2 linked regions of the Actinacidiphila yeochonensis CN732 genome follow. The protein of the gene in region 1 interacts with the protein of each later gene in a pairwise test. Links are inferred from orthologs where the notes say so. Each region holds a gene or a part of one and is shown on either strand. Other genes may lie near its edges.

Region 1 (9,384 bases):
GCCACGTCGACATGAGCATCGCCAGCGCGCCCGCCGGGGTCGAGCGGCGCATCGCCGTCAGCAGCGCCACCCGTTCGGCGAACAGCCCCTCCTCCCACAGCCGCCCGCGCGCCACATCGTCGTCCAGCGCCCCGGCCGCGGCCGGGCCACCGCCACCCGCGCGCAGCGCGAACCGCCAGTCGGGGTTGAGCTCGGCGAGCCACAGCGCCCGCGGGCCGGCGAAGGCCAGCGTGTCCGGCCGCAGGTCGGTGCGGGCCCGCGCGGTGTCCAGCAGCGCCGGCAGCAGCTCCGGCGGCGCCGCGTAGCCGTGCCCGACGGCCGCGGCCAACCACTGCGGCAGCAGCTCGCCGAGGTTGGGGCCGCCACCCGAGCGGCCCCGGCCGCCGTCGGCCACCATCGTCGCCAGCCGCCGCCGGGCCGCCGGGGGTGGCAGCGGCCGCGGATCGGGGACCGCCTTCCGTGGCCGGGCCGCGACCGCGGCGGGGCGCACCCCCGCGCGGCGCCGCAGCACGCTCTCGGCCGCGGCGTCCAGCAACGCCTCGGCGGCCTCCTCGGCGTCACCCACCACCCCGGGCGGCCGGCGCCGCTCCGTGCCCAGCAGCGCACTGCCGACCAGCTCCTCCCACGCCACGCTCACCGCGTCCTCCCCGCGTCCGCTTCCTTATCCGGCTGACCTGTCTCGTTCCTGAACCGCTCACGACGGACCCGCGCCCCGCCCGGCAGCGGCGGCCGCCGTGCCCTCTCGTTCCACCGCCCGCCCCGGGCACTGCCTGGGCGTGCCCCGGCGCTTCCGCCCGTCACCCGTTGCCCGTTGCCCGTCACCCGCCGTCCGCAGCCCTGCCGCACCGCAGCGGACCCGGGGCGTGCGGCCCGCAGCGGCATCGCCGGCGGCAGACGAAGGTCGCGCGACCGGCGCCTTGGACCTCGGGCAGGCCGTGGCGGTGGTGTCACGCCGCCAGGGGCGTCGGTATGGGGGACGCCCACGCGGTCAGCGGGCGCGCCCCCACCGGCGTCAGTTCGGCGAAGACGGTCAGCGGCCCGCCCCCGGAGAGCGCGGCCAGCCGCCAGGGGGCCGGGCCGACGACCGGCACCGCGTCCGGGCTCTCCGCGTCCGCCAGCTGCCACCGCTCCCGGCCCGGCACCGGTACGACGCCGCTCAGCAGCACCGGCCAGGCGTCCAGCCACGGGTCGTGGGCGAGCGCGTCCCCGTAGGCGTCGAGCGCCGCCCCGACGCCGGTCCCGACGGGCACGTCCGAGACGGCCGCCTCGACACGGTGCGGGCCCAGCTCGACGCGCAGCGGCACGGCGGCCCGGTGGAAGGCCACCTCGCCGTCCAGCACCACGCCCACCGGCAGTGCGAGTTCGGGGGCGCGGCCGGCCGCTCCGAAGCTGAGCACCAGGGCGCACTGGCCCGACCCCTCCTCGCGCAGCCACACCCGGCGGGTCGTCAGCCGGTCGTCGGCCGTGTCGTAGCGGGCGGCTACCAGCCACCGCCCGCGCACCCGCGGGCCGGCCAGTACCTCGGCCGCGTCGACGGTGAAGCCCACCCGGGTGCGGACGGTGTCCACCAGCGGCTCCGGCAGCGCCTCCCGGCCGAGGAAGCCCTTGGCCAGAAGGTGCAGCAGCGCCGCCTCCTCCAGCATCCGGGCCGGCCAGTCGCCGCCCGACGCCGCCGTGGAGCCGAGCTCCCGCACCCGCGCGGCCAGGCCCGGTGCCTGGGCGTCCACCATCCGCGCGGCCGTCTCGTCGAACGGCCGCATCCCGTCGCGGTCGGCACCGGCCAGCCCGCCGCGCAGCAGGTCGACCAGCCGCTGCTCCAGCTCGCTCGCGCCGCCCTCGACCCGCACCGCGCGCTGCTCGGCACGGCGTCGAGCCGCCTCGGTGTCGGCCGGGCCGGACCTGCGGGACGACTCCCCGCCCGGCTCCGCCTGGCGCGCCCGCTCGTCCTTCTGCCGCCGCGCCGCGACCCACTCGGCCACCCACTCCGGCTCCCCGCCGGCCGGACCGGCCGCCGGTATCGGCCCCTTCGCCCCTTCGGCCCACAGCAGCAGCAGCGCCAGCGCGTGCTTGCACGGGAACTTCCGGCTCGGGCAGGTGCAGCGGTACGCGGGGCCGCGGGTGTCCACGACGGTCTGGTACGGCGTCCTGCCGCTGCCCTTGCACAGCCCCCACACCGCCGTGCCAGCGGCGCCCGTGCCGGACCACGGCGCGGGCGTGGCGAGCTTGCCGCCGGCCTTCTGCGATGCGGCGTCAGGCGCGAGCCCGAGCACTTGGTCCGCGGTCCACCGCGTTTCCGTCTCCATGACCACCGACGGTAGGGGGAGGCACTGACATTCGGGGACTGACGTCTGGTCGGATCGGGCCCGCGAGGGGTCGTGTGCGGCCTTCAACACCCCTCTGCCGTCGCACGTCTGATAGGTAATCGGATTCTCCGATTACTGGATGTTCGGACCGTTGGTGACGGGGATGTGACGGCCACGACCCCCCGAGGGGCGGCCCGTCCGCCTATCCCGCCGCCCGCGCCGCGTACCGTCCAGGCGTCGTGCCGAAGGCGCGCCGGAACGCCTCGATGAACGCGCTCGGGTTGGCGTAACCGCAGGCGATGGCGGTCCTGGTGACCTCATGCCCCGCCGCGAGCAGGGTCAGCGAGTGGTGCAGCCGCAGCTGGGTGCGCCACTGGGGGAAGTTCATGCCCGTCTCGCGCCGGAACAGGCGGCTCAGGGTGCGCTCGCTCGCTCCGACGGCCGCGCCGAGTCCGGCCAGCGACCGTGGATCGGCCGGGTCGGCGTGCAGCAGGGCGGCCACGGCCCGCAGCCGGTCGTCGGCCGGCAGCGGCAGGGGCAGCAGCAGAGGCAGCGTCTCGGCCCGGGACAGCTGGTCGAGCGCCACCTGTTCGAGGGTGCGCCGCTGCCGAACGGTCCTGGCCGCGTGCCGCGCCTCGTCGGTGAGGGCGACGATGACCTCGCGCAGCAGCGGGTCCACCGCGAGGACGGTGGGCCGGTCCGTGCGCAGCGGGGTGGCCGAGGGCGGGAAGCACAACGTACGCATCCGTGCCGGACCGTGCGCCTCATGGGCGTGGGCCACCCCGGCGGGCACCCAGACCGCGCGCAGCGGCGGTACCGCCCACGTGCCCGCCGCCGTCGTGACCCGCAGCACGCCGTGGCTGGGGTGGATGAGCTGGTGCTCGGTGTGGTGGTGCCAGGTGACGCGCTCCCGGTGGACCAGGTCCAGGAGGGTGGGACCGGCGAGGGGCCGGTGGGGTGCGCTCAGGGCGCCGTCGGCGGCAGGGGAGTCTGCGGCCTCGGCGGCTCCCCCGGGGCGCTCGGCGGCCTCGGCGGCCTCGGGTGCTCCGGGTGCTCCGGCGCGATCGGCGGGACGGTTCTCGTCGACGCCTTGGCGGGTTGGCGACACAATCGGGCAGAGTATCGGTGGCCGCCCCATCCGTGGCCCCGCGACGCTGGTGCCATGGCTCAGCTCAACTCCTCAGCCCCGCCCCCGGCCGCCGCCGCGGCGCCGTCGGACACCGCCGCCGGCACCTGGTCCCGCATGCGCCTGTGGGGCATCGCCCACGCCGTCGACGACCTCTACCAGGGCCTGGTCCCCGCCACCGTGCCCTACTTCGTGCTGGACCGGCACTACGGCTATGTCGCCGCCTCCGGCCTCACCCTTGCCGCCACCCTCGGCAGCTCCGTGCCGCAGCCCTTCCTCGGCGTGGCGGTCGACCGGCTGCGGGTCGGCTGGCTGGTCGGCGCGGGCGTGGCACTGGCCGGGATCGGCTTCGGCCTGTCCGGCCTGGTGCCCTCGTACGCCGCCACCTGGTGCCTGATCATGCTCTCCGGACTCGGCGTGGCGATGTTCCACCCGGCCGCGGGCAAGGCCGCGCGGGAGGCGGCCGGCGACAGCGCCGCGGCGATGAGCGTGTTCGCCGCGGGCGGCAGCGTCGGCTTCTTTCTGGCCCCGGTACTGGCCACGCCGGCCCTGATCGCCTGGGGGGTGGGGACCACGGCCCTCTTCATCCCGCCGGCGGTGCTGATCGCCTTCGTGCTGCTGCGGCACCGGCGCCGCCAAGGGGCGGCCACCGTGTCCGCCGTCCGCGCCGGGCGTGACCAGTGGCGGCCGTTCGCGGTGCTCACCTCCGTGGAAGTGGTGCGCTCGGTGGCGTTCTTCGGGGTCAACACCTTCATCGAGCTGTACTGGATCCGCGACCTGCACGCCTCCCGCGGACTGGCCGGAGCCGCCCTCACCTGCTTCCTGGCGGGCGGTGTCAGCGGCACCCTGCTGGGCGGGCGGATCGCCGACCGGCTGGGGATGGTGCGCACGGTGCAGATCGGCGGCGGCCTCGCGCTGCCGATGCTCGCCGGACTGGTCCTGACGCCCGGCAGCGTCGTGCCGCTGCTCTTCGCGGTCCTCACCGGACTGACGCTGAACCTGCCCTTCGCGGTGCTCGTCAAGCTCGGCCAGGACTACCTGCCGACCCGGCCGGGTACGGCGGCGGGCGTGACCCTCGGCCTCGCGGTGAGTGTCGGCGGCCTGCTCGCACCGCTGCTCGGGCTGGTGGCCGACGCCCACGGGCCGCGCGGCGCCCTCGCGGTGCTCTGCGTGGTGCCGCCGATCGCCCTCGGGCTGGGGCTGTTCCTGCCCGAGCCGGGGCAGCGGGAGGTGGAGGCGGCGCGGCCGGAGGCGGAGGCGGCCGCCGGAGACGAAGCCGCGCCCGAGCCGGGGACGGCCCGCCGCTGACGCCGCTCTCGCCGCTCCCGGCGGCATCCCACCGCCTGGCTGCCGCCGCCCCCTCGGGCCACTCCTCTGCGCTTGACACACCGTCACGTCTGCTCCCGCCGCCGGCAACGGCGTCGGGGACGGGCCTCGGCGTGTGCCGACCCGACGCCCGTCCCCGGGCGCGAGGAGATCATCCCCGCTCCGGGCCGGCCGAACGCCCGCGCGCGGGGAGCCGCGGCCGGTCGCCGGACGCGCCCGAGGGCGGCGCCGAGTGCTCCGGGGAGGGCCCGTAACCCGTGCCGGACACGGGCTGTGACCGATTGTCAGTGGTGCGGTGCATCGTGGAAGCACACCGACCGCGCACGGGCCGAAGGGCCCGCGCATGCCCGTGGGGGAGTGCTGTGCCGTCTACGTCCGCCATCACCGCAACCGCTGCCGCGACAGCCGAGGAGCCCGCGCACGGTTCCGCCGTCGCGCCCGAAGGGGCTTCCGCGTCCGCCGGCGGCGGGCAGGCCCTGCGCGCGCACGCGGAGGAAGCCTTCGCCGCCGAGCTGGCCGCGCTCGCCGCCGCCGACGACCGCCCCCGCCCGGCCCGCTGGCGGCTGTCGCCATGGGCGGTGGCCACCTACCTGATGGGCGGCACCCTGCCCGACGGCACCGCCATCACGCCCAAGTACGTCGGCCCCCGCCGCATCATCGAGGTCGCCGTCACCACCCTGGCCACCGACCGCGCGCTGCTGCTCCTCGGCGTGCCCGGCACCGCCAAGACCTGGGTCTCCGAACACCTGGCCGCCGCGGTCAGCGGGGACTCCACCCTCCTCGTGCAGGGCACCGCCGGCACCCCCGAGGAGGCCATCCGCTACGGCTGGAACTACGCGCAGCTCCTCGCGCACGGGCCCAGCCGTGACGCCCTGGTACCCAGCCCGGTGATGCGCGCCATGGCCGAGGGGCGGATCGCCCGCGTCGAGGAGCTGACCCGCATCCCGGCCGACGTGCAGGACACGCTGATCACCATCCTGTCCGAGAAGACGCTGCCGATACCGGAGCTGGGCACCGAGACGCAGGCGGTGCGCGGCTTCAACCTGATCGCCACCGCCAACGACCGCGACCGCGGGGTGAACGACCTGTCCAGCGCGCTGCGCCGACGCTTCAACACGGTGGTGCTGCCGCTGCCGGCCACCGCCGAGGAGGAGGTCGCCATCGTCAGCCGGCGCGTCGACCAGATCGGCCGCGGCCTCGACCTGCCGGCCGCGCCCAGCGGCGCCGACGAGATCCGCCGGGTCGTCACCGTCTTCCGCGAGCTGCGCGCGGGCGCCACGGAGGACGGCCGGCTCAAGGTCAAGTCGCCCTCGGGCACGCTGTCCACGGCCGAGGCGATCTCCGTGGTCACCAACGGCCTGGCGCTGGCCGCCCACTTCGGCGACGGCGTACTGCGGGCCGGGGACGTGGCGGCGGGCATCCTCGGCGCCGTCGTCCGTGACCCGGCCGCCGACCGGCTGGTCTGGCAGGAGTACCTGGAGACGGTCGTGCGCGAGCGGGAAGGGTGGAAGGACTTCTACCGCGCCTGCCGCGAGGTGACGGCATGACACCCGACGCCGCCGCCCCGACCCGCGCCGCTGCGCGCCGGGCCGCCTCCGTCCCACGGGCCGGCGCTGTCCCCGATCCGCAGGACGTGCTGCTGCTCGGCGTGCGCCACCACGGCCCCGGCTCGGCCCGCGCCGTGCGCGCCGCGTTGGACGCCTACCGGCCGCAGGCCGTCCTCATCGAGGGGCCGGCCGAGGCGGACGCCCTGGCGGCACTCGCCGCCGACCCGGGCATGCGGCCGCCGGTCGCACTGCTCGCCCACGTCGTCGACGAACCGGCGCGGGCCGCCTTCTGGCCTTTCGCGGAGTTCTCCCCGGAGTGGGTGGCGCTGCGCTGGGCCGCCGAGGCCGGTGCGGAGGTGCGGTTCATCGACCTGCCGGCCGCGCACACCCTCGCACTCCGCGCCGCCGCCGACACTCCGGAGACGTCCGACGGACCCGAAGTGCCTGACGGAGCCGGGGTGCCTGCCGGCCCCGAGGTGCCTGCGGCCGGTCAGGAAGCGGGGGGGCGGAGGCCGGGCCGCGAAGCCGGCCCGGGCGCCCAGGGCGCCCATGCCCCGGACGGCTCGGCGCCTGGGGACGGTACCGACCGACAGGACAGCGCCGGCCCCGACAGCGAGCCGCAGTCGGACGCGCTGCGCGTCGACCCGCTCGCGGTGCTCGCCGCGGCAGCCGGGTACGAGGACCCGGAACGCTGGTGGGAGGACGCGGTCGAGCACCGCGGCAGCGGCGCGGACGACCCGTTCGCCCCGTTCGCCGCCGTTGCCGAGGCGATGGCCGAGATCCGCGGTGACCAGGAGGGCCCGGACGCCCCGGACGCCGCCGACGACCAGGGTGACCACGGCGGTGCCGACCCGCGCGACCTCGTCCGCGAGGCCCACATGCGGCTGCGGCTGCGCGAGGCCCGGCGTGTCCACGAGCGGACGGCCGTGGTGTGCGGCGCCTGGCACGTCCCGGCCCTGGCCGCCCGCACCACCGCGGCCGCCGACCGGCAGCTCCTCAAAGGCCTGCCGAAGGTGAAGGTGCAGGCCACCTGGGTGCCGTGGACGCACCGCCGGCTCTCCCGGGCCGGTGGATACGGGGCCGGAATCGACTCCCCGGGCTGGTACGCGCACCTGTTCGCCGCCCCCGACCGCCCGCTCGCCCGCTGGATGACGAAGGTGGCCGGCCTGCTCCGGGAAGAGGACCTCCCGGTGTCGTCCGCGCACGTCATCGAGGCGGTGCGGCTGGCCGACACCCTCGCCGCTGTGCGCGGCCGCCCGCTGGCCGGCCTCGGCGAGACGCTGGACGCGGTGCTGGCGGTGATGTGCGACGGCTCCGAGGTACCGCTGGAGCTGGTCCGCGACCGGCTGGTGGTCGGCGACGCGCTCGGCGAGGTCCCGGAGGGCGCGCCCGCCGTCCCCCTGGCCCGCGACCTGGCGCAGGAGCAGCGCCGGCTGCGGTTGAAGCCCGAGGCGTTGGAGCGCGAGCTCGAACTCGACCTGCGCAAGGAGTTGGACGCCGGTCGCAGCCGTCTGCTGCACCGGCTGCGGCTGCTCGGCATCGGCTGGGGGGAGCCCGCCGTGGGCCGCTCCGGCCGAGGCACCTTCCGCGAGTCCTGGCGGCTGCGCTGGGAGCCGGAGGCGGCCGTCCGGGTCGCCGAGGCCGGCATCTGGGGCACCACCGTGCGGGCCGCGGCGGGCGCCCGCGCCCGCGACCTGGCCGCCGGGGCGGCCACGCTGGCCGAGGTCACCGCCATGGCCGAGCGCTGCCTGCTGGCCGGACTCGACGACGCGCTGCCCGAGGTGATGCGGGTGCTCGCCGACCGTGCCGCCCTGGACGCGGACGTCGCCCACCTCGCCGCCGCCCTTCCCGCGCTGGTCCGCGCGGTCCGCTACGGCGACGTGCGCGGCACCGACTCCAGGGCGCTGGCCCGGGTCGCGGCCGGGCTGGCCGAGCGGATCTGCGTCGGCTTCCCGGCGGCCTGCACCCACCTCGACGCCGAGGGGGCGGCGGCCCTGCGCGGCCCCATGGACGAGGTGCACCGGGCCGTGGCCCTGCTGGGGGAGGGGCTGCGGGACCGCTGGTCCGCGATGCTGCGCGGACTGGCCGGGCGGGACTCCTCCGTCCCCGGGCTCTTGCGCGGCGCCGCCGCCCGGCTGCTGCTCGACGAGGGGCGGCTGCCGGACGGGGAGGCCGCCCGGCTGATGGGGCTGGCTCTCTCGCCCGGCGCCGGACCCGCCGAGGCGGCCGCCTGGATCGAGGGGTTCCTGGCGGGCGGCGGCATGCTGCTGGTCCACGACGAGCGGCTGCTCGCGCTGGTCGACGGCTGGCTGAGCGGGGTGCCCGCCGAGGCGTTCACGGATGTGCTGCCCCTGCTGCGGCGGACGTTCGGCCAGTTCGAGTCCGGGGTCCGCACCTCGGTGGGCGAGCTGGTGCGGCGCGGCCCGGCCGGCCGGGCCGCACCCGCCCGGGGCGGGTCGGCGCGTCCGGGTTCGCGCCGGAGCTGGACCGGGCCCGGGCCGACGCGGCGGCCCGCACCGTGCGGCTGCTGCTGGGCCGGTCCACCGCTGACGGTCCGGAGGACCTCCAGGACCCGCCCGCCCCCGACGACCGCACCGGCCCGGCCGCCACGAGCCCCGCCCTGCCGGCCCCGGCCCCGGCCCCGGCCTCCGGACTGTCGGAAGCGGTCTCCTGGGCGCGCCACCCGGCCGTCCGAAGCAGCGGCGAAGGCGGAGGTCAGAGCTCGGGCAGGAGCCGGAACGCGGCCGCGACGATGCCCGGCCAGGCCGTGCCCGGGCGGCGAGCGGCCCGCCCCGCGCCTTCGGACGCCGCCGCGCGCCGGTCGGCCCTGGGCGGAACCCGGCTGCCGGCTCCCGTCCGGTCGGCCCCGCCGCTCCGCCGCCCGCGCGGAGGCCCTGTCCGCCACGGGCGCCGCGCCCGTCGTACTCGCCGCTGTACCCGCTGCCCGCCGCCCTGCCGAGACGCCGACCCCTGGAGGCGAGCCCCGATGACCGATGCCGTGACCCGAGACCCGCGCACCGCGGCCACCCCTGAGGCCGAGACCGTCCCGGAGGCCGCCGGAGCCGACGAGCGGCTGCGCCGA
Region 2 (9,337 bases), on another replicon or contig:
CGTCACGTACATCGCCGGCACCCGCTCCAGGTCCAGGATGTGGCAGGCGTCCCGCAGCATGGCGTGGAGGTGGGGGAACTGCTCGTCGCCGACCCGCACCGAGTCGGCCAGGAACAGCAGCCGCAGGCTGCGCTCGGGCACCAGCGCGCTCAGGGCCTTGAAGACGGTGTCGAAACCGCTGAGCTTGCGCAGCGCCACCAGGGCCGACCGGTCGGCCGGGTGCTCCCAGGCGCGTGAGGAGATGTCAGGGAACCGGCGCCGCGAGCGGCTGGGCAGCCGCTCCCCGCCCTGCGGCGGCACGCTCGCGCCACCCGGGAAGCCCCCGGGGAAACCGCCTGACGAGCCGCCGGGTGTGGCACCTGACGAGCCGCCGGACGCCTCACCGGAGCCGCCGCCCGCCGTGGCCGCCTTGGCGTCCTTGCTGTCCTTGCCGTCCTTCTTGGCCTTCTTCGGTTCGGACATACCGGCCCAACCCCCTGCTCGCCGAACGGTTCACCATGCTGGACGCACGGAGCCTGCTCGAAGTTCCCCACAGCCCGCCCGTACGATGTGCGGAGAGTCCTCCCGCCCGTCCCCGAGCACGCAAAGGGTCCGCCGTCATGACGACCGCTGCAGCCACCACCCTGACCACTCTCGCCGAGGGCGGCAACCACCCGAGCCTCAGCCCCTACCTGACAGGATTCGGCGCGTTCGGCGTGCTGCTGCTCCTGCTGTGGGTCGTCACGCGCTTCAACCGCGACTAGCATGTCGGCGAAAAAGCGCATCGGTGTGATGGGCGGCACCTTCGATCCCATCCACCACGGGCACCTGGTGGCCGCGAGCGAGGTGGTGAGCCTTTTCCACCTCGACGAGGTCGTCTTCGTACCCACCGGCCAACCCTGGCAGAAGGACGACCGCCAGGTGTCCCCGGCCGAGGACCGCTACCTGATGACGGTGATCGCCACCGCCTCCAACCCGCAGTTCTCGGTCAGCCGCAGCGACATCGAACGCGGTGGCGCCACCTACACCATCGACACGCTGCGGGACCTGCGGGCGGAGCACCCGGACGCGGAGCTGTTCTTCATCACCGGCGCCGACGCTCTCGCCCAGATCTTCTCGTGGCGGAACGCGGCGGAGCTCTTCGCGCTGGCGCACTTCATCGGCGTCACACGTCCAGGGCATACGCTGTCGGACCCGGGCTTCCCGGAGGGCGGTGTGTCCCTCGTGGAGGTCCCGGCGCTGGCGATCTCGTCGACCGACTGCCGTGAGCGGGTGGCCAAGGGGAATCCCGTCTGGTACCTGGTTCCGGACGGTGTGGTGCGCTACATCGACAAGCGCGCCCTCTACCGGAACCGGCTCGGGTAGCGGCGCCGACGCACACATGAATTGGGGTTCCTCGTGAACGACGCCAACCCCCGCAGGCCCTACGGCCACGGCGGTCCGGACACCGGCACGGACCCCTACGGGCAGGGCCCCTACTACGAGCAGCAGCCCTACGGCTACGACGCGTACGGCCGCCCGGTCGCCCCGCCCCCGCCGGACCCCAGGGCCCAGGGCGTCCACCAGGACCCCTATCAGGGCACCTACCAGGGGCCCGGGCACATCCCGCAGCAACCCCAACAGCCGTACTACGGCCAGCCCCCCGGCCCCGACGGCCATGACACCGGCCAGTACCCGGGATATCCCGGGTACTCCGCCCTGGAGCGGGGCTACGGCCCCGGCGGCTCCCCGACGGGGCAGATGCCCGTGTACGGCGCCGGTCCGCGCCAGGACTTCGACACCGGGCAGCACACCGGCCAGTTCCCGGCGTACGACACCGGGCAGCAGCCCGTGTACGGGGGCGGCGGGCCGCACACCGGCCAGACACCCGTCTATGACGGCGGTTCCCCGACCGGGCAGATGCCCGTGTACGGCGCCGGTCCGCGTCAGGACTTCGACACCGGGCAGCACACCGGGCAGCACACCGGCCAGTTCCCGGCGTACGACACCGGGCAGCAGCCCGTGTACGGGGGCGGCGGGCCGCACACCGGCCGGACACCCGTCTATGACGGCGGTTCCCATACCGCCCAGATGCCGGTCCAGGACGGCGGCGGCCACACGGGCCAGGTGCCGGTCCACGACAGCGGCGGCCCGCACACCGGGCAGCTGCCCCGCCAGAAGGCGGGGCCGGAGCCGGACCGGGCAGCGGAGGACGGAGAGGGCGGCGGCCCCCGGACGGGCCTCGGCTACCAGGAAGAGCCGTTCGCCTTCGTGGACGAGGACTCCGAGGAGTCCGAGGACGTCATCGACTGGCTCAAGTTCTCCGAGTCCCGCACCGAGCGCCGCGAGGAGGCCCGGCGGCGCGGCCGCAACCGGCGTGTCGGGCTCGTCCTCGTCCTCGTCCTGGCCCTGCTCGGCGGCGCCGGATACCTGTGGGACGCCGGGAAGATCCCCGGGCTGAAGAAGAGCGGCGCCAAGGCGGCCGCCACCGGCGGCTCCCAACGGCGCGACGTGATCCTGGTCCACCTGATGCCCGTCGACGGCGGCCCCAGCTCCACCGCCCTGCTGGTGGACAACACCACGAAGAAGCACGGCACCACCGTCCTCATCCCCAACGCCCTCCAGGTCAGCGGCGACGACGGCACCATGACCCTCGACAAGTCCGTCGAGGACGGGGTGGGCCCCACCCGTGACGCGCTCAACGCGCTGCTCGGCACGGACATCAGCGGCAGCTGGCGGCTCGACTCGCCGTACCTCGAACTGCTCGTCGACTCCCTGGGCAACGTGCTCGTCGACACCAACGCCTCCGTCAAGGGCACCGGCAAGGACAAGGACAAGGTCCTGGTGCCCAAGGGCGAGCAGCAGGAGCTCACCGGCCAGGCCGCCGTCGCCTACGCCACCTACCGGGCGCCCGGAGAGCCGCAGACCGCGCAGCTGGCGCGGTTCGGCCAGGTGATGGAGGCGGTGCTGGAGAAGATGCCCAGCGACACCGCCGGGGCCACCAAGACCGTGCAGGCCCTCACCCAGATCCTCGACCCCTCGCTCACCGAGAGCCAGCTCGGCGCCTCCCTCGCGGCGCTCGCGGACCTCGCGAAGACCGGCGCCTACAGCACCCTCACGCTGCCGGTCGGCTCCGACGGCACGCTCAGCGACCAGGCCGCTGCGACCGTCAAGAGCACCCTCGGCACCACGGTGAAGCCCGGCGGCGCGTCGTCCGGCGAGGCCCGGGTGGCCGTCAAGGACGCCAGCGGCGAGGCCAAGGCCGCGAGCATGGCCCAGGCGGCGATCACCAACAGCGGCTCGTACTCCTACGTACCCGGCGGCAAGGCGGCCACGACGCAGAAGGTCTCCCAGGTGCTCTACTCCGACGCCTCACGGGAGGCCGCCGCGAAGGACGTGGCGACCACGCTGGACCTCCCGGTCGCCGAGGTCGGCAAGGGCACGGTGCCGGCCAACGCGGACATCCTGGTGGTGCTCGGCGGGGACTACAAGCCGTCCCAGACCTAGTACGGCGCCCGGCAGGACCGGTCCGGCCCCGGCGGGCGCGTGAGCGCCCTCCCCGGGGCCGGAGCGCGTCCGGGGCTCTGCGGGCGGCGCCGCGGACGGGGGCCCGGGGCGCCGTTCCGCGAGGTGGGGCGCTGTCGGAGCGGCGTGAGACCCTTGAAGGGTCAGGTACACCGACCGGAAAGCTGCTCCGTGACCGCCACAGACCGATCCGTCGAGCTCATCCGCGCCGCCTCCCAGGCTGCCGCCGACAAGCTCGCGCACGACATCATCGCCTACGACGTCAGCGATGTGCTCTCCATCACCGACGCCTTCCTGGTGGCCTCCGCACCCAACGACCGGCAGGTCAGGGCGATCGTGGACGCGATCGAGGAGGTCCTCCGCAAGGACCTGGACGCCAAGCCGGTCCGCCGCGAGGGCGAGCGGGACGGCCGCTGGATCCTGCTCGACTACGTCGACATCGTCGTCCATGTCCAGCACTCCGAGGAGCGTGTCTTCTACGCGCTGGAGCGGCTGTGGAAGGACTGCCCCGAGATCGACCTGCCCGAGGACGCCGTCGCCACCCGCGGCAAGGGCGCGGCCCACGCCGAGGCGCTCGCGGCCTCGGAGGCGTTCGACGAGGACGCGTGAGCCGACCGTGACCTCAGCCGACCGCGGCCGCCGGATCGTCCTCTGGCGGCACGGCCAGACCTCCTGGAACCTCGAACAGCGCTTCCAGGGCGACACCGACATCCCGCTGACGGAGGTCGGCGTCGCCCAGGCCCGGCGGGCCGCCCGTATGCTCGCCGCCCTCGCGCCGGACCGGGTGATCGCCTCCGACCTCCGGCGGGCCGCCGCCACCGCCGCCGAGCTGACGGCGCTCACCGGGCAGACCGCCACCCCCTACGAGGGGCTGCGCGAGACGTACGCGGGGGAGTGGCAGGGCCTGACCCACACCGAGATCCTGGCCCGCTTCGGCGAGCAGTACACGGCCTGGAAGCGCGGTGAGCCGGTCCGCCGCGGCGGCGGCGAACTGGAGACCGAGGTGGCCGACCGTGCCGCGCCGGTGGTGCTCGCCGAGGCCGACAAGCTGCCCCCGGGCGGTCTGCTGGTCGTGGTCAGCCACGGCGGCACGATCCGCACCACCATCGGCAGGTTGCTCGGCCTCGACCCCCGTAGCTGGGAGTCGCTGGGCGGCCTGTCCAACTGCTGCTGGTCCGTCCTCGGCGAGGGCGTGCGCGGCTGGCGGTTGACCGAGCACAACGCGAGCAGCCTGCCGGAAGCGGTTCTCGGCGACGACCGCTGAGGCCCGCGGCCCGCCCCCCGGCGGGTCCCGCGCAGCCGATTTCGTTTCCCGACGCTCCACCCGCTATGCTTCTTCTCGTCGCCAGGACAACAGGGCGGCGGTTCTGGGGCTGTAGCTCAGTTGGTAGAGCGCTTGCATGGCATGCAAGAGGTCCGGGGTTCAATTCCCCGTAGCTCCACAGAAGACGACAGGCGAAGTATGTCCGCGGAAAGCGCGGAGATGCTTCGCCTTCGTCGTTTTCGCGCGAACTCGGTCCGCGCGTGTCGGGGTCTCCCCGGCCTGCGGGCACGGGAGGTGCCCTCAGTCCCCAATCCTCAGCCCCCCCGGGGCCGGGCCGGCACTCCCCTCGGGTGAGCGGGACCGGCAGGAGACTCGTGCGGACTTGCGGGGGAGCGGGGGAGGGGCCGGGGGAAACCCGGTGCCCTTCGGGGCTGGTGCGGGCTCACGGCGCCGTCTGGTGGCGCGTGGCGCCGGACATCCCCTCCTGGCCCGTCGGATCGGCTTCCACGGGCTTGTGGGGGCGTCCTGGGGGTGGTGGAGGGCGGCCGCGGCTGTCGTCGTCGACGGCGTCCGGTCCCGGCCTCGGCGCCCTGCGGGCCGGCCGGGCCCTGACTGTGGCGGCCGTCACCTCCGGGTTCGCGGGTCCGCCCTGGCGGCGGTCGTACTGGTCCCGCCGTCGGGGGTGTTGGCGCTCCGGGGCGAGGACGGCATCGGGGACCCGCGCGGCCTGGCCGCCTCCGGTGGCCCCGGGCCGTTTACCGGTTTGCTGTTCCACCCGGTCGGCCGTGTAAAGTAATCCCCAGGTCGGCCGGTTCGCCGGGCCGACGGACGCGGGGCTATAGCTCAGTTGGTAGAGCGCTTGCATGGCATGCAAGAGGTCCGGGGTTCGAATCCCCGTAGCTCCACAGAAGGATGTTCCCGACGTCGGTCGGAGAAGATCTCGCTCGACCCGTTCGATCTTCTTGATCGGACGGGTTTTCCGCGTTTCCGGAGCCTGCCGAGGCGACCTGATGCGGCCGAAGCCGCACGCGATGCCCGGGACTTCGCAGGAGGGTCCGGGCCGTCGGCGAGGCGGACGCAGCGGCAGCCCCCTCGCGGATGACGGCACCGCCGTGGACCAGGAGCCCCCACGCTGTCCACCGTCCCGTCGGGTGTGGCCGTGGGTGCCACCAGAGCGCCTGTCGGGCGGAGGCCGTCGAGTGTGCGGACCGTCACACTTCCCGATCTGGCGCCGAGCGGTGTGGGGGCGAGGAGTTCGTCGGGTGTGGGGCCGGCGGTGGAGGGTGCGCGGGGCCGCGGTCCCAGGCGCGGGGGCGGGCGCAGGCGCGGCGTCGGGGGCGGCGGTGGAAGAGGGGACGGCCCTGACGGGCGCGATCGTGCGGCGGCGGCACGGCGGCACGGCGGCACGGCGGCACGGCGGCACGGCGGCACGGCGGTACGGAGGGGCTTCGGGTCGAGGAGGTGGCCGCGCCTGTGGCCGGCCGCGGCGCGGGCGGCCCGCGTTCGTACGTGTGGGGGGTTCCCGGCGCGTCCGGCGGGTTTTTTTCCCTCTGTCCCTTCCGCCCCGGCTCGCCGCCTCGATCCGGCATCCCCTGGTGGGTGGGCAGGGCCGCTGCTAGCGTCAACTCTCCTGGCGGTCAAGGTCAATGATCCCTCGGGCGAGTATCCGTAGGAGGGGGTTCCTTGACCTTCTCTTGGGTATTTCATGGCCCTCACGTGAACTGATCGGCGACAGAGTGTCGCTCTGTGCGGTGCTCCGCGCACGGATAACGGTGACACCGTGTCAGATGCGATATCCACTTGCTTCGCTTGGGGGTTCCATGAGATTCGAGCGCAAGAGAGCCCGCGCCGGGCTGGCGATGGCAGCCACACTGCCCCTCGTCGCCGGCGCGCTCGTGCTTGGCGCCCAGGGCGCCAACGCCGACACGTCGGCCGGGCGCCAGCTGCTGAGCGGCACCAAGCCCGCGTGGGCGACCGCGCATGCGGACAAGGGCGCCGCGTCCGCCAGCGGCAAGGTGACCGCCCGGGTCTACCTCGCCGGTGACGCCCAGGGCCTGGCCGCCTACGCCAAGGCGGTCTCCGACCCGCAGTCGGCGACGTACGCGCACTACCTGACGGCGGCCCAGGCTCAGGCCCGCTTCGGCGCCACCGCCGCCCAGCGGGAAGCCGTGCGCTCGTGGTTGACCTCCTCCGGCCTGAAGGTCACCGGCTCCAACCAGCACTTCCTGACCGTCACCGGCACCGTGAAGTCCGCCGAGAAGGCGTTCGGCACCCAGCTGCACAACTACGCCAAGGGCAGCCACACCTACCACGCCCCGGCCGCCACGGCCTCGGCGCCGGCCTCCCTCAAGGGCGCCGTGCTCACCGTGACGGGCCTCGACAACGCCCCCAGGCAGGCCACCCACGACGACACCCTGCCCCCGCCCGAGGCCGCGTTCGTCAACTCCGGGCCGTTCTCCACCTACTACGGCTCGAACGTCGACAAGAAGCTCCCCTCGGCGTACGGCAGCAAGGCCGCTTACACCATCCAGGGCTACTCCGGCGACCAGCTGCGCGCCGCCTACGGCGCCGGCAAGTACACCGGCGCGGGCGTCACCGTGGCGATCACCGACGCCTACGCCTCGCCGAACATCGTCTCCGACTCCGCCCGCCTGGCCAAGGACACCGGCGGCCAGAAGTACCGCAAGGGCCAGCTGACGCAGGTCACCCCGGCGGCCGACGGCTACAACAGCGTCGACGAGTGCGGCGCCTCCGGCTGGTACGGCGAGGAGTCGCTGGACGTCGAGTCCGTGCACGCCGTGGCCCCCGACGCCGACATCGTCTACGTGGGTGCCGCCTCCTGCGGCGACGACGACCTGCTCGACGCGCTGCAGAAGGTCGTCGACAACCACCTGGCGACCATCGTCAGCAACTCCTGGGGCGACGTCGAGGCCGACGCCACTCCGGACTCCCAGGCCGCCTACGACCAGGTCTTCGAGACCGGGGCCGTGGAGGGCATCGGCTTCTACTTCTCCTCCGGTGACGACGGCGACGACGCCATCGACGAGAACGGCGCGACCGACGTCTCGACCCCGTCCGACTCCCAGTGGGCGACCTCGGTCGGCGGCACCTCGCTGGCCGTCGGCAAGAACGACAAGTACCTGTGGGAGACCGGCTGGGGCACCGAGCGGGCCCCGCTGTCGGCCGACGGCAAGAGCTGGGACGGCTTCCCCGGCCCGTTCACCTCGGGCGCCGGCGGCGGCACCAGCAAGCTGGTGGGGCAGCCGTACTACCAGCGCGGCGTCGTCCCGGACTCGCTGTCCAAGGAGAACGGCTCCACCGCGATGCGCGTCCAGCCGGACATCTCCGCGGTCGCCGACCCCAACACCGGCTTCCTCGTCGGTGAGACGATGACCTTCCCCGACGGCACCGCGAAGTACAACGAGTACCGCCTCGGCGGCACCTCGCTGGCCTCCCCGGTCATCGCCGGCGTCCAGGCGCTCGCCGAGCAGGCCCGCGGCGGCGTGCCGATCGGCTTCGCCAACCCGGGCATCTACTCCCGGTACGGCACGTCCTCCTTCCACGACGTGACCGACCACCCGCTCGGCCAGGGCCAGGGCATCGCCAACGTCCGCGTCGACTACGCCAACACCACCGACGCGTCCGAGGGCACCATCACCTCGCTGCGCACCTTCGGCGCGGACAGCTCGCTGCACGCGACCGTCGGCTACGACAACGTCACCGGAGTCGGCACCCCCGGCACCGACTACGTGAAGTCCTACAAGCCGGCGAAGAAGAACTGACCGAGACATCGGCGCCTGGGCGGCCTTCCTCCTGAAGGGCCGCCCGGCACTGCCTCTCAGGGGTGCCGGTCCGGAGACACTCGGACCGGCACCCCTGGTGCGTTTCCGACCCCTATAGGCCGGTCTCCGATTCGGGCCCCAGTAGGTCGCCGGACCGCCGCTTCCCATAGGTCGCCCGGCTTCCTGGGGGCAAGCCCCAGCTGCCCCGGCTCGTGCGGCCCCGCACACCCCTGGGGTACCCTGAGCCCATGCGAGCCGTGAGCCTCCTGCTTAGCCAGCCGCGCTGACCACGAAACACGTCAGTGCGGCACCCCTCCTGTGCGAGGGGCTTTTTTGTTTCCGGTTTCATCCCGGAGACCCGCCCCCACGAGGGGCCGGCGAGGGCATCAGGCGATCCGGCGGCGCGGCCGTCACGACAGCGATGGAGTACCGAGGACGATGAGCGACACCACCCCGGCCGGCGAGACGGCCGCGCCCCACCGCTACACGGCCGCCATGGCCGAGCGGATCGAGAGCAAGTGGCAGGACTTCTGGGACGCCGCCGGCACCTTCGACGCCCCCAACCCCAGCGGCGAGCTGGACGGGGCGCCCGAGCTGGCCGCGCGCCCCAAGAAGTTCATCATGGACATGTTCCCGTACCCGTCGGGCGCGGGCCTGCACGTCGGTCACCCTCTGGGGTACATCGCCACCGACGTCTACTCCCGCCACCAGCGGATGACCGGCCACAACGTCCTGCACACCCTGGGCTTCGACGCCTTCGGCCTGCCCGCCGAGCAGTACGCCGTGCAGACCGGCACCCACCCCAGGG

What was found.
Region 2: the proteins of BS72_RS20620 (region 1) and rsfS interact in binary tests that used the Escherichia coli proteins (3 or more experiments, as listed by UniProt). The link is inferred for Actinacidiphila yeochonensis CN732 from one-to-one orthologs.

Annotation. Positions count from the first base shown.
Region 1 is NZ_JQNR01000005.1:2,029,901-2,039,284, forward strand. What follows is about bases 4,330-7,218. They hold BS72_RS20620 (ATP-binding protein), read left to right. Parts: upstream 4,330-5,135; coding sequence 5,136-6,302; downstream 6,303-7,218. Other genes in these bases: BS72_RS20615 (MFS transporter), read left to right, coding at 4,330-4,737. Also shown: BS72_RS20600 (DUF5691 domain-containing protein), read right to left, coding at 1-637; BS72_RS20605 (SWIM zinc finger family protein), read right to left, coding at 948-2,303; BS72_RS20610 (AraC family transcriptional regulator), read right to left, coding at 2,506-3,270; more of BS72_RS20615, read left to right, coding at 3,466-4,329; BS72_RS20630 (VWA domain-containing protein), read left to right, coding at 9,289-9,384.
Region 2 is NZ_JQNR01000003.1:860,506-869,842, reverse strand. What follows is about bases 2,532-5,373. They hold rsfS (ribosome silencing factor), read left to right. Parts: upstream 2,532-3,654; coding sequence 3,655-4,092; downstream 4,093-5,373. Other genes in these bases: BS72_RS05210 (histidine phosphatase family protein), read left to right, coding at 4,100-4,747; BS72_RS05220 (LCP family protein), read left to right, coding at 2,532-3,465. In the rest of the region: BS72_RS05230 (M48 family metallopeptidase), read right to left, coding at 1-462; BS72_RS37060 (hypothetical protein), read left to right, coding at 600-743; nadD (nicotinate-nucleotide adenylyltransferase), read left to right, coding at 745-1,344; more of BS72_RS05220, read left to right, coding at 1,378-2,531; BS72_RS05195 (S53 family peptidase), read left to right, coding at 6,568-8,529; leuS (leucine--tRNA ligase), read left to right, coding at 8,968-9,337. UniProt on the Escherichia coli protein: Functions as a ribosomal silencing factor. Interacts with ribosomal protein uL14 (rplN), blocking formation of intersubunit bridge B8.